DNA from 3 places in the Pradoshia sp. Z5_111 genome. Region 1 is predicted to be linked to each of the others. Evidence: riboswitches for the same ligand, from Rfam matches in the RefSeq annotation. Region 1 holds a riboswitch; each other region holds the start of a gene.

Region 1 (4,683 bases):
AAGAAATCATTACAACCGCTCCTACCACGATTCAGGCTGTAACATCATTACTCGATATTATGGAGCCTGAAGGCATCATAGTTCTTGTCATCTATCACGGTCATCCTGGCGGAGATATTGAACGTGACGAATTAATCAAATTCGTTACAGAGCTTCCACAGGATACGGCCCATGTGCTGGAATATCGATTTATGAATCAAAAAAACAACCCGCCATTTATTATCGCTATCGAAAAACGTTAAAAAAGTGTGAGCTCACGGAAGCTCACACTTTTTATATAAAATCATTTATAGTTTTCAGGAGTAAAAAAGATTTGCGGTGTTCCCGTAATAGGATGAGGGCGACTTACCAGATCTACCTCGTATACAGACGAAAGCAAGGTTTCATCATAAAGTAAATCTATTCCACCCTCCGCCACCTTCCTTCCATCCTTAAGCAAAGCACATCTATCTGCATATAAAGCTGCCATGTTTAAATCATGGAGGATAGCGACAATCGTCAGACCATTTTGAAGCTGGAGCCTCTTTAATAGATTTAACAATTCAATTGTATGCTTTACATCCAGATGATTTGTAGGTTCATCGAGAAACAGCAGCTTTGGCTGCTGGGCCAAAGCCTTTGCTAAAAGGACACGTTGCTTTTCCCCGCCGCTTAATGACGAAAAATATGTATATTTAAATTTCAGCGTGTTTGTCTGAGCGAGACACTCATCAACAATTGAGTAATCCTCACTACGGTAATGATTAAAAAATCCCTTTTCCTGATAAGGATATCTGCCTAAGAGTACGATTTCTTCCACCGTAAAATCTATTCCCACCATCTGTTCCTGACTTAACACGGCAGCTATTTTAGCCAATTCTCCGGTTTTATAGGATGAGGTCCTTTTCCCATTAATAATTGAAGTCCCTTCTTTATATTCCATTTTCCCCAATATACTTTTAATCAATGTCGTCTTACCGCTTCCATTTGGACCCAGAAGAGCAAAAAAATCTCCACTCTCAACCTTAATAGAAAAGTCCTGAAGCACTCGCTTATTTTTATGATAGCCTGCACTGAGGCTCTCTACAGTTAACATGTCAAATTCCTTCTTTTTATCCGTTCTTTAATCAGTAAGATAGTAAATACCGGTGCACCGATTAAGGCAGTAATGACACCGATTGGTAATTCCTGCGGGTTGATAATCGTACGTGCAATCAAGTCAGCCAATACGAGATATCCACCTCCAATAATCATGGATAACGGCAGTAAGTGGCGATGGTCAGCACCAGCAATCAGGCGAACAAGATGTGGAATAACCAGTCCAACAAAGCCAATAGCTCCTGATACAGCAACTGCGGCACCCGTTAATAGTCCTGCCCCAATAATAATCGTTATTTTCTTTCGTTTCACATCGATTCCATTATATTGGGCGGATTGATCTCCAAGAGCCATCCCGTTTAGTTCACGATAATGAAATAAAATGATGGACGCTCCTATAATAAAAAAGGGAATCAATATACTGACGTGCCCCCAATTTTTCATGGCCACACTGCCCATCAGCCAGTTTAATACCTCCCTCATTTGATCCCCTGAGGATAGCGCAATGATAAGTGAGACCACAGCGCCAATGAATGAATTCATAATTATACCGGCTAAAATAATGGTCTCATTCGCATAGGTAACACTGGCCGCCTTTGTAATGCCAAATACAATAAACAAGGTAATAAAACTAAACACGATTGCAACAAGCGGCAAGGTGAACTGACCAAAAAGAGCAAATTCGATATTAAAGAATAGAACAATCACTGCCCCAACCGAAGCACCGGAAGAAATTCCGATCGTATATGGATCAGATAGTGGATTTTGCAAAAGTCCCTGAAAGGCAGCACCGGCAAGTGCCAGTGCGGCACCCACAAATAAAGCGATCAGTACCCTCGGTAATCGTATATTCCAAATGATCATTTCTATATTTTTTGGACCGGTATAGAAGGATTCCTGGCCGGTCACGTTTTTTAAGAGAATTCCAAGAATATCTTTAAATGACATGTCCACGCTGCCTATAAACAAACCGAGCAGCGCAGCGAGCAGCAAAAACAGGATACTCCCAAAATAAATACCGGTTGTTCTATTTTTATTATTCATAGCTTATACTTCAATTCCTCTTTACTCCTACGGCGAACCTCGGATTATTCATGCACTTTAAATCAAGATTAAACAGCTTCAACACATAAAAAATCCTTAGCTCAGGATGGTATTGAGCTAAGGATTCACTTTTTCACGCCTGTGAATACAATAAGCCTACTTTTCCCTCCGAAAAATAAGTACTAAAACTCTAAAAGCAGGTTTCCTGGCTTTTACTAAATCAAATCGTGATTTAGTAAGTACAGTAGCGGGGGCTGCAACGGATTTGAACCGTTTTCCCTTTTACCCTCGTGTACCGAGGCACTTTTAAAGTGATTTATGAGATTTCATTCTTATTCTAATAGATTGATTGAGTAATATCAAATCCACCATTATTTCAACAGTTCTTCGGCAATTAATCTAAAGGAATTCTCTTTAGCCTCATATGAATGGGTGATCGTTACAAGCATAATTTCATTTGTAAAGAAGCGTTCACTCAGCTCTCTAATTTTTTCCCCGATCGTTTTAGGAGAACCGATAATCATCTTGCTCCTGTTGTAATCGATCCGCGCTTTCTCAAACTGCGATAATGACAGTTCATGAATTTCTTTTGGGTGAGGTGTTCCCTCTCTTATAATTCCCTGTGAAAGAAACAGCATCGATAAATCCAATGAACCAGCCAGATATTCTGCCTCTTCATCCGATTCCGCACAAACCGTAAATACAGTAACCATACCCGATGGATTCTGTACTAACTCTGTAGGTCGAAATGCTTCATGATAATGCTTCATATTTTCTTCAGCATATTCACTGTTAATAAACAAAGCAAAATTATAGGGTATACCCTTTTGGGCTGCAAGAGCCGCGCTGGAAGAACTAGATCCAAGCATCCATAATTCCGGCGGAGACGTAATGGTAGGTGTCACGGATAACCCATATAGAGGATGCAATTCCGGTATTTGATCATAGAGATACCAGGATAATTCATCTACCTGATCAGGAAAACGATGCAGTTCCTGTACTCTACCTTCCTGCAACGCTCGTGTTGCTCTTGGCATCCCTCCAGGAGCCCTGCCGATTCCCAAATCTATTCTTCCCGGAGCTAAACCAGATAATACTCTGAAGTTTTCGGCTACTTTGTAAGCACTGTAATGAGGCAGCATAACACCGCCTGTTCCAACTCTTATTTTATCTGTTTGAGCAGCAATCCATGTTGCCAATATCTCAGGCGAAGATCCTGCCAAGCCTTGACTATCATGATGCTCGCTGACCCAAAATCTTGAGTATCCCCACTCCTCAGACAATTTTGCCAGTTTGACCGTATTAGCAAGTGCCTGCTCTGAAGGCTCTCCAACAGAGCGCGGTGACTGGTCTAGAATACTTAACTTTACCATTCTGCTCCATCCCCTTAGTATTGAATGCTAGACTCGCCTATTCTTCTTCATCCTCTTAAACGCATGATACAGCTTACTATTCCAATAAAAGAAATACGCTGAACGGCCACCCAGGCTTAGCATTTTTTTAGTATATTTCTTAACCGACGACTGATTTTTCACCTTGGAATCGGCTAAATAAATACCTAATAACCCCTGGTTAATCATGCTGTGGAACTTGCTATCCGGTATTTTTGTTACATCTAAATTGGCTTGTTCAACAAAATAACAAAGTCTTTCAATCATTTGCTCTTCCGTTTCGTAATAAAAACAGAAATTTAAATCGTCGCCTTGGCGGTCCTCCTCCTGATCAATAAAATAGTCCAGCATAATATGCAATCCTTGCACATAAGGAAAATAAGATTCATATATGTCTTTTCCCAAATGTTGAGTGAAATTTTTTCGCACTGCATATGAAACTAAGCAAAAAATGCCCAGAGTAGATCCTGCGCAAGCACTGAATTCATACCATGACAGACCTACTGGAAGCTGCTGTTTATTTTCATTGAACCAGGTTTCTAATCTATGTACCCGTTCTTCCCATTTAACATGCTTATGTATTTGTAAATCACAATAAAAGGTGCAAAGCTTTTTCAAATAAGGCTCGATATGTTCGTAATGCACCATATTCGCCAGAACAGATTGACAGGTTTTTACCAACTCGACTAAATACCCGCCATCCTCCTGCTCCTCTCTGAGTTCATAATAATTTCTCGTCAAGGCCTCCGGATTAAGAGCATCCTTCATAGATTGATGCAATAGCGTAAAATCATTAGGATCAAGTGAGGTACTGCGGTCACATAGATTATCAAGATAATCACTGATGGTTTGATACGCAACAATAAATCGAATGACATCATCTTTTTTTTCACCTGCTGCGAGAGCTAATATAGAACCACCCTCGCAATGGAAAGTTTTGTGGGCAATACTGGATAAGGCCTGAGTACGCAGCTCTTCATTTGGGATTTTTTCTGCCTTTGCCTGCCAACTCGCGAGTTCCCGATGAACAATCGGAAATACATTTCTGTATACATTCTTTACTAAGCTGATATCACTAGTGGGTAATTTCATTTGTGTCCCATCTCCTAACCCCTTAAACGATATACCCTATATTGCGCAATCTCGCTTCAATGAAGCTCTTTGCATATAG
Region 2 (4,683 bases), on a different contig from region 1:
TAATGTTCGTATACGGCTCAATGATTCATCCATCCAATTTTCAGCTTCTATACCACTGGCCAAAACACTCTCGTTGGAAACGCTTACTTCATTTAGCTGAATTCTTGAAAAGCCGGCACTCAATAGCCCCAAACGATAATCACCTTCTAGCACTTTCCATGAATGATTATTTTCTTGGTCTATCCAGAGCAATACTGTTTCTCCATTAGTAGCAGTTCCTGCAATTAATAGATATTCAGCCTTTTTGGCATTTTTCAGCGGACTCGTCTCTCCATCAATGATGTATCCATTGTCTATTTTTTTGATTTGGAGTTTATGTTGATTTGGATAAACAAAGGCGACTGTTGGACAAATTCCCGTTTCACATTGAGCTTGATAAAAAGAAAATGCATTATGTTCCTCTCTAAGTCGAATAAACGAAGCTCCCTCCCCGGCTCCCGGAAGCCCCTGAATAGTATCAAGGTCACCATAGGCAAGCGCCTCAACAATCTGTATCTGGGAAACGAGCGGCAATTCCAGCCCACCGTATGATTGAGGCAGTTCTAAATTTAATAATCCAAGGTCACTCAACTTTCTAACTATGTCCTTACTTACACCCTGATTTTTTTCCGTTTGCCTGGCATAGGGACGGATCTTTTGAATCGCAAAATCCTTTGCTACATTAACAAATGCCTTTTCTTCCTCACTTGGCAAAAAAGAAACCAACTTTCTCCCTCCTTCATATCAATAGTTTATTAATTTGAGAGACTGCTAAATGATCGCATGACCAATCGGTTTAATAATCTAGCAAGATATTCTACATCTGTCTTTTGATGATTTGGTTCCCGGAATTTTTGAATGACGACTTCATTAATTGCTCCAACCATTGCCTGAGAGATGATCTTAACTTCCTGTTCATTCACATTCTCCGGAAACTCCCGGTAGGCAAAAACAAAGATGAGATCCGCGAAACTTTTAAGTGCTTCACGTCTGACCAGTTCTACTTCGAAAGAAACTCCGACTGATTCGAGTAAAATAAAATTGGCAACAGCCTTATTGGAAAAGCAAATTTCCAAATAGCGAAAAATTCCGGCATATGCTTTATAACCAATTCGTGGTTCCCGTAAGGCTGCAAGCTTAATCTCTTCTGCAACTTCTCCAATCAAGCTTTCACAAAGAGCAACAATCAACGTCTCTTTATTGCCGAATTGTTGGTAGAACGTTGTTTTCGAGACATGTGCATACTCAACTATATCCAGGACTGATGTATTCTTGTAGCCTCTTGTAGTAAATAATTGCAAGGCTGCGTATAGCATTTTATCTCTGGCTTCGGTCGGCAGATCATTAACATATAACATTCTTATCATTCCAATCCCATATGTGAGTACGAATACGTATCGGTATCATCATACCTGCACAAAAGGGAAATTTCAACATAATTGACAGAAAATTTAATTTATTTCATTCGACAAAAAAAGAGCCTCCCAAAGTGTATGGGCGTAGCTCTTAAATGAAATGTTTATTTAAATGTCTCAGGATAGATTTTTTCAGCTATCAGTTGCAAGCCTTCTGTTAAACGTGGTCCTGGTCTTGATACTGTGTCATTATCTACATCATAAACCTGCTTATTTTTAACGGCAGGTACCTCGGACCAAGCTTTTCTTCCATATACCTTTTCTTCAGGATTTTCAATATAATAGCCATATGTAGTAAGAATAACATCTGGATTGCGTTCAATGACTTGTTCTTCATTCATTGTTACCCAACCCTCTTGATCAGCGGCAATATTCTCTGCCTGAATGATATCAAGCATTTCGTCTATATAGGTTCCGTTGGCCGCTGTATATAAATCCGGTGAGGAAGATACTTCAATCCAAACCTTCTTCTTATCTTTTATAGCGTTTGCTTTCTCTTTAATTTCCGCTACTTCTTTTTTCATATCTGAAATAATTTCATCAGCTTTGTCTGATGTTCCTGTTGCTTTAGCAATCAATTCAATTGTTCCATATGCACCATCAAACGAATTGGCGTCAGGTACGATAATGACATCAATACCCGCTGTTTGGAATTGTTTAATGGTATCCTTGGCATTATTAAAATGACTGGCGGAAAGCAGTAGGAGATCCGGATTCAATTCCAGCACTTTTTCAATATTGATTTCTAACCCGCCAACCTTAGGTTTATTAGCAGCTTCTGTAGGGAAATTACAATAATCTGATACACCAATGATTTTCTCTCCAATACCTAGTGCATAAACCGTTTCAGTATTGCTTGGCAGCAAGGATACGATGGTTTCCGGCTTTTCCTCAATCTTGATGCTTTCTCCTGATCCATCTCTTACCTCAATAGGAAAGCCAGAGGAGGTTGATTCAGAATTCTCTTTCTTCTGGTTTGAGTCATCTTTAGTTGACGAACACCCAAACATTAACATAGACAGCATAAGCACTAGTATAAATAAAAATAAATGATTTCGCTTTTTTAACATAGTTATTCCCCTTTCCAACATAATAAAAAAACCTTAGCTCGAAAAAAGCTAAGGCGAAAACCCATATTAAAGTAACAGGATTGGACTCGCCCACTTTTCCCTCCGAAAAATAGTATATACGAAAGTAAGAGCAGGTCTCCTGGCTCTACGCATCAATTTACTCTGATTTACCTTCCCATGCTCTAAATCGGGAGCCGGTGGTTTACAAATCATTTCATCCGCGTATACAGTAGCGGGGGCTGCACCGGATTTGAACCGGTTTCCCTATTATCCTAATAAATAAGGCACTCTTACATTATTCAATATTCATATTTTTTATATGATCAGTATCAGTGTTTTCATTATTCTTCTTCATATTCAACATCAGTATGTTCCCTGCAAAATTGTAAAACCATCGATAATTCATCTTCCTCAAGCTCAAAATCCAAAATACTTTGTGTTTCACTTTCTATAAACTCATATTTTGAAATTTGGTCCTGATTTTCATCCATCACATATATAACACGCAACAGAAGACCCTTATCTGTATATAGTTCATCTTCCTCGGGAACGGAAATCTCCAGCAAATATTCGAACCTTTCTCCAGAAAGGATACCAAATGGGTCCTCCAGTTTCTCAACTGTATAACTTTGTATCTCGATCATCTTTATCAACCTTTCTAAAATGCTTATGTCTATTATACATGTTACATCTCTTTATTAAACATTTTACCCAATTATTCAGCTCCATTTAGGAATATTTTTTAATAAGATTCAAAAACTATATTAAAATCACTTAACCCATAGGAGTTTATTATGCGTACTCTATCTGTTCTCACATTGCTCATTATCCAGCTTCTCATTCCATCTGAAACATTTGCAAAGACAGCCTATCTCAGTTTTGATGATGGTCCCTCAAATATCACACAGGAAATCCTGGATATCCTCAAAGTCCAGGATGTCAAAGCAACCTTTTTTGTAACGGGAACAGCCAGCCCTGGACATATGTATTTATATAAAGATATTGTAAAAAGAGGACACGCTCTTGGATTGCATTCCTATTCTCATAATTATTCCAAAATTTATCGATCGAAGGATACATTTTTCAAAGACATTATTCAGCTGGAAGAATTCCTGAAAAAGGAAGTAGGCGAAAGTCCAAAAATTTTGCGGTTTCCCGGCGGCTCAAATAATTATGTCGCAAAACAATATGCCGGTACTGATTTAATGGATCAATTAAAGACTGAGGTAGTAAAAAGAGGATATAAATATTATGATTGGAACTGTGATGCTAACGATGGATTAAATCCTCCGATTCCAGAAAAAAAATTACTAAAATTAATTATGCAAGGGGTAGATGAAAAAGAAAATCTCTATATCCTCCTGCATGATTTTAACGGTAATACAACAATCGTGGATGGACTTCCGGAAATTATTCGCCGTCTGAAACATAAGGGATATACCTTCAAGATTATGGACGAATCAACACCATCCCTGGAATTTTAATTTTATTAAATGAAGAATATCATAACATACTGGAATTTCTTTATACTTATATCTGGGCATGTAGGCATATGTTGCAGCGCTGCCGGAAGAGTTTTCCCCACGACTATAGTTTACAAAAAAACGCCCTTTTCATTTGGGCGTTTTGTTTTTTATTATTCGACTACAAGGTAATTGCCATGTTCCATATTGATTACGTATTCTGGCTTTGGTGGCTTACCTCCGTGCTCCTTGATTTTCGCTTTATGGCCAGCGATGTGCTCAGGACTCTTTTCCCATGCTTTCCATGCATCTTCTGATTCCCAGCGGATGATCATGACAACTTCCTCTTGCCCACGTGTTGTTTTTTTCACTAACAACTCCCGGCTGATAAAACCTTCACGCTGTTCAATTAACGACGGACCTTGATCTGGCTTCTTTCTGAAGCGTTCCAATACCTTGTCTGAATTTCCCTCTGTCACTATCCACTTACGGATTTGAACAAACATACTTAATCGCCCCTTATTAAAGGAGCATGTCCCACTTGAGACATGCTCCTTGATATGAAGATTATTTTAATTCATTTAAGATTTCATCTAATTTTTCTGCTTCAGTCGTTACACCGTTACTTGAGAAGTACCAGTTAACACCGTCTAAGTAGACAATTTTGCCTTCTTTGTAAGCACTAGTTTTTTTGATAATATCATTTTCAATATCTTTTTTAATTGTTTCTACATCAGAAGCTGTACGGTCGATAAT
Region 3 (4,683 bases), on a different contig from region 1:
GAATATATTGAAGAATGGCAGGAAGCACTTGAAGAAGAGATTCAGTATTTAAAAAAATATGGAAGTACCCGCTATCACCTGATGAATGGCAATAAGATTATGTCAGGTGATTCTTTTACGTACTATTTTGAGTCATCCAGTATTTTGCGTATACCTGTTGGAACGATTTCTAAGCTGGAATGGGGCGGGAGTCGGTTTGATGCCAGAATCCTATCGTCTGAGGGCAATAGTTTGCTTCTGTCTCTTGAACAATCAATAGGTGAATTGATTGAAGAGGCTACGATTTATCATGACCCATGGGAACTTTTAGATCAGCTAATTGAAAGACTGGATGATATCAGGAAAAGTAAGCGGAAAAGAAGTCGGGTTAAACGGATTATGGAGCCTTCCATGCCTGATAAACGAACGGACAAAACAAGTAAAAGCGCGGTACGCGAATTATATGCCAGATCAAAATATAACCCGGTCACATATGTTTGGGGACCGCCAGGAACAGGAAAAACGTATACTTTAGCACGAACGGCAGCCAATAAATATTTTAAAAAGAAACGTATATTAGTTCTCTCTCACAGTAATCAGGCTGTGGATGTCCTGCTTGCCGAAATTACGGCATTTGTTAAACGAGCGGATCGTTTTCATGAAGGAGATATTTTACGTTACGGCTCTCAAACTGGTGAGGGTCTTCTGATGCATGGGGATATATTGCCGGCTAAATTATTGGAAAGTCATGATGGACATTTAGTGAAGGAAAGGGATTCGATTGCTGAAGAAAAGAAACTGCTAAAAAAAGATCTGTCTCTGTCTTTTAGCGTACGTGACTCGGAGCAGCTTCTTGACCTTGAAAAAAAACTGGGCAGAATCTTAGAGAAAATAAGGCAAAAAGAAATTCATTTAGTCAAAAATGCCTTCATTGTTGGGACTACCTTGGCGAAAGCAGCAATGGACCCGAGTATTTTTGAACAAGAGTATGATCTAGTTATCATTGATGAAGCCAGTATGGCCTTTATCCCGCAAATTGCCTTTGCCGGCTCTCTCGCCAAGCGTTGTATTATTTGTGGAGATTTTAAGCAATTGCCTCCTATTGCGGTTTCGAGGGGAGAGCTTGTAGACCGCTGGCTGAAGGAGGATATCTTCCATCGTGCCGGTGTTGCTGATATTGCACGAGGAGGAAAACTTCATACTCATCTGTTTTTATTAAAGGAACAGAGGAGAATGCATCCGGATATCTCCGCTTTTACGAACCAATATGTCTATAATTCACTGGTTGGCGATCATCCAAGTGTTCATATAAACAAAAAAGATATCGTTTCAAAAACACCTTTTGTAGATCGTGCTTCCGTACTGTTAAATACGAGCTTCACAGGGGAACACTGCTTTACGGGCACTTCCTCTGGTTCTAGAATGAATTTGATGAATCTATTGTTATCCTTTCAGGTTATTCATGAAGCCTACAGCAATGGGAGTAAATCAATCGGTTATGCAACCCCTTATCGTGCGCAGGCACAATTGATGGAAACATTAATTAAAGATCTATATGAGGAAGAGAACGGCCTGCATGATATATTGGCTGCCACTGTCCATCGTTTCCAGGGAAGTGAACGGGAAGTAATGGTATTTGATAGTGTAGATAGTTATCCGCAAAATCGGGCAGGGATGCTTTTAACGGGCAGGGAAAGTGAACGGCTGTTAAATGTTGCAATTACCAGAACAAAAGGGAAACTGATTCATGTCAGCGATGTGGAGTTTATAGAATCAAAAGTTTCGCATACAAAAACTCTTCATCAGCTCGTTCAATATCAAATGAAACGGAATCAAATGGTCAATATGGATCAAATAGGCAAATGGATTGCCAACCATCATCCAAAATTACAATGGATTTATGCAAGAAATTTGGAAGGGTTCTATCAGGATTTAAAAAAAGCCCAATCTTCCATTATCCTTTCCTTGCCAAATTCCAGTGTGTTATCATCGGATTTTGTTCAAAGAGTGAAGACGAGGAACTCAAGAACAAGACTGATGATGTATTCTCCAGATTCCCATTCCTATTTGGATCCGGATATCCATCTTCAGAATGGGCCAAGCTTCACATTTGTCATCCTTGACCAAAAAGTATTGTGGTTGGGGGTTCCTCTTGAAGCCAATAAACGTGTTCATCCGCCATACATTGGAATTCGATTGAAATCCGAAGCATTTATCAATCAATTTCTCCAGCAATTGCCTAAATAAATTGTCGGAATTTTAGTTGCTATTTTCACATATAAGATTTATAATTCTATATGTTGTTATTGTTTTAAATTAAAATACTATATATTGAGTTTAACGTGTTTAAGGTGTCGTAATTCGACTTAATAGGGAATCCGGTTAAAATCCGGAACTGTACCCGCAACTGTAAATGCTGATGAAATAAGTAAACCACTGTAGAGAAATCTATGGGAAGGACTTAGAGTAAAGCGAAGCATGAGTCAGGAGACCTGCCTTTTTCACTGGTTTGCCTTTATCGGGAGCAATGAAGGTGGAACGGATGAAATAGCAATATTGAACAGTTCGATCTTGTTATTATTTCTTTCCCATTGCTTATTTTTAGGCAATGGGATTTTTTGCGTGGAGGGAACAGACGTTTTTAATCGATTTATCGGCAAACAATAAGGGGGAATTTAGTATGGCAGTATCTTACGAATCAAACTATGCAAGTCTGGAAGTTATAAATTTAAAAAGCATAGAAACATACATAAAGGAATGTGTTAGTTCTTATACATCTATCTATTCAGCAGAGGAATACTTAGAAAAAATCAAGACAGCACTTGAGTATAAGTCTGACTATAGCAAGAAAGAGTTGGTGAATTTACTGGTACTAAGCGCCGTAGAGCGTATCTCTGCTGATGAGCCTGATTGGACATTTGTGGCGGCAACTATTTATTTAGACCAGTTATATGATAAAGCTTCAAAAAGCCGGGGATATGATTTAACACACAAATATGGGAGCTTTCATCAGCTTGTTGAACTATTGACTGATATGGGGATTTATAATCCAGCATTGTTAAATGAATATACGGAAGACGAAATCAATGAACTCGAAGCAGTCATCGATCCATCAAAAGATCAGTTGTTTACGTATATTGGCATTCGGACACTGGCAGATCGCTATTTAGCCAAATCTCATCATGGAAGCTTATATGAACTTCCTCAGGAACGGTTTATGATTATTGCCATGACTTTAATGATCAATGAGCCTAAAGAACAGCGAATCGAATTAATAAGAGAAGCATATTGGGCCTTATCTAATCTATATATGACGGTGGCAACTCCTACGCTTGCTAATGCTGGGAAAAGCTATGGCCAATTATCCAGTTGTTTTATCGATACTGTTGATGATAGTTTACAAGGTATCTATGATTCAAACACCGATATTGCCAATCTATCTAAAAATGGCGGAGGAATAGGTGTTTATTTAGGGGGAATTAGAGCGCGAGGCAGTGATATTAAAGGATTTAAGGGTGTTTCCTCAGGAGTTATACCATGGATGAAGCAATTAAATAATACCGCCGTCAGTGTGGACCAACTGGGCCAAAGACAGGGTGCCATTGCAGTTTATCTGGATGTTTGGCATAAGGATATATTTGCCTTCCTCGAAGCGCGTTTAAATAATGGGGATGAACGTTTTCGAACGCATGATTTATTTACTGGTGTATGCATTCCGGATTTATTTATGGAAATGGTCAAGGAGCGGGGTACCTGGTATTTATTTGATCCGCATGAAGTAAGAAAAGTAATGGGATATTCTCTTGAAGATTATTTTGATGAAGAAGCAGGGGATGGCCAATTCAGACAAAAATATACTGAATGTATCAAACATCCGCAGCTTTCCAAAAAAGAAATACCTGCCATTGAAGTGTTTAAGGCGATCATGATTTCTCAGCTTGAAACAGGAACACCTTATATGTTTTATCGGGATACGGTCAACCGCTCTAATGCTAATCGCCATAAAGGAATGATATATTGCAGTAATTTATGTACGGAAATTATGCAAAATCAAAGTGCTACCAAAGTTATTGAACAAAGAACCGAGGATGGGAAAATTATTATTGAAAAAACACCGGGTGACTTTGTTGTATGTAATCTTTCGTCTATCGCCCTTGCCAAAGCTGTAAAGGAAGATGTCCTTGAACGCTTAATTAAGATACAGGTGAGAATGCTTGATAATGTCATTGATTTAAATAATATCCCGGTCATTCAGGCAAATATAACGAATAAAAATTATCGTGCTATAGGACTTGGGACATTTGGCTGGCATCATTTATTAGCGCTTGAGGGCATTGCCTGGGAATCAGAGAAAGCCGTTGAATACTGTGACCGATTATATGAAAAAATCGCTTATTTAACGATTAAATCAAGTGTGGATTTAGCTGGTGAAAAAGGTGCTTACCCATTTTTTGAAGGATCTGATTGGGAGACCGGATCTTATTTTGACCAAAGAGGCTATGATTCAGATGCTTGGAATCAATTGAAAAACAGAGTGCATACATCCGGAATTCGAAATGGCTATCTTATGGCCGTGGCACCGAATTCTTCAACTGCGATTATTGCCGGCTCTACATCCGGAATTGATCCGATTTTCAGAAGGGAATATTCCGAAGAGAAGAAGAATTACCGCATTCCAGTGACTGCACCTGACTTGAATCTGGA

Evidence for each region. A riboswitch is a leader RNA that binds a small molecule or an ion and turns the genes downstream of it on or off. The one in region 1 is predicted to bind cobalamin.
Region 2: it holds a riboswitch for cobalamin, as region 1 does, so the genes downstream of both, AC4D4A_RS17860 (ABC transporter substrate-binding protein) here and AC4D4A_RS13405 (FecCD family ABC transporter permease) in region 1, are expected to answer to the same signal.
Region 3: it holds a riboswitch for cobalamin, as region 1 does, so the genes downstream of both, AC4D4A_RS02075 (ribonucleoside-diphosphate reductase subunit alpha) here and AC4D4A_RS13405 (FecCD family ABC transporter permease) in region 1, are expected to answer to the same signal.

Annotation. Positions count from the first base shown of each region.
Region 1 is NZ_JBZCPQ010000006.1:36,114-40,796, reverse strand. Features, by position in the region: gene mnmM (tRNA 5-(aminomethyl)-2-thiouridylate-methyltransferase MnmM) at 1-242, shown strand, start outside; gene AC4D4A_RS13410 (ABC transporter ATP-binding protein) at 284-1,075, opposite strand; gene AC4D4A_RS13405 (FecCD family ABC transporter permease) at 1,069-2,121, opposite strand; cobalamin riboswitch at 2,300-2,444, opposite strand; gene AC4D4A_RS13400 (LLM class flavin-dependent oxidoreductase) at 2,493-3,494, opposite strand; gene AC4D4A_RS13395 (tetraprenyl-beta-curcumene synthase family protein) at 3,522-4,604, opposite strand; gene AC4D4A_RS13390 (alpha/beta hydrolase) at 4,627-4,683, opposite strand, start outside.
Region 2 is NZ_JBZCPQ010000014.1:6,156-10,838, forward strand. Features, by position in the region: gene AC4D4A_RS17850 (acyl-CoA dehydrogenase family protein) at 1-705, opposite strand, end outside; gene AC4D4A_RS17855 (TetR/AcrR family transcriptional regulator) at 735-1,346, opposite strand; gene AC4D4A_RS17860 (ABC transporter substrate-binding protein) at 1,499-2,464, opposite strand; cobalamin riboswitch at 2,577-2,771, opposite strand; gene AC4D4A_RS17865 (DUF6509 family protein) at 2,806-3,108, opposite strand; gene AC4D4A_RS17870 (polysaccharide deacetylase family protein) at 3,259-3,948, shown strand; gene AC4D4A_RS17875 (antibiotic biosynthesis monooxygenase family protein) at 4,101-4,433, opposite strand; gene AC4D4A_RS17880 (siderophore ABC transporter substrate-binding protein) at 4,495-4,683, opposite strand, start outside.
Region 3 is NZ_JBZCPQ010000001.1:421,464-426,146, forward strand. Features, by position in the region: gene AC4D4A_RS02070 (DEAD/DEAH box helicase) at 1-2,226, shown strand, start outside; cobalamin riboswitch at 2,312-2,493, shown strand; gene AC4D4A_RS02075 (ribonucleoside-diphosphate reductase subunit alpha) at 2,660-4,683, shown strand, end outside.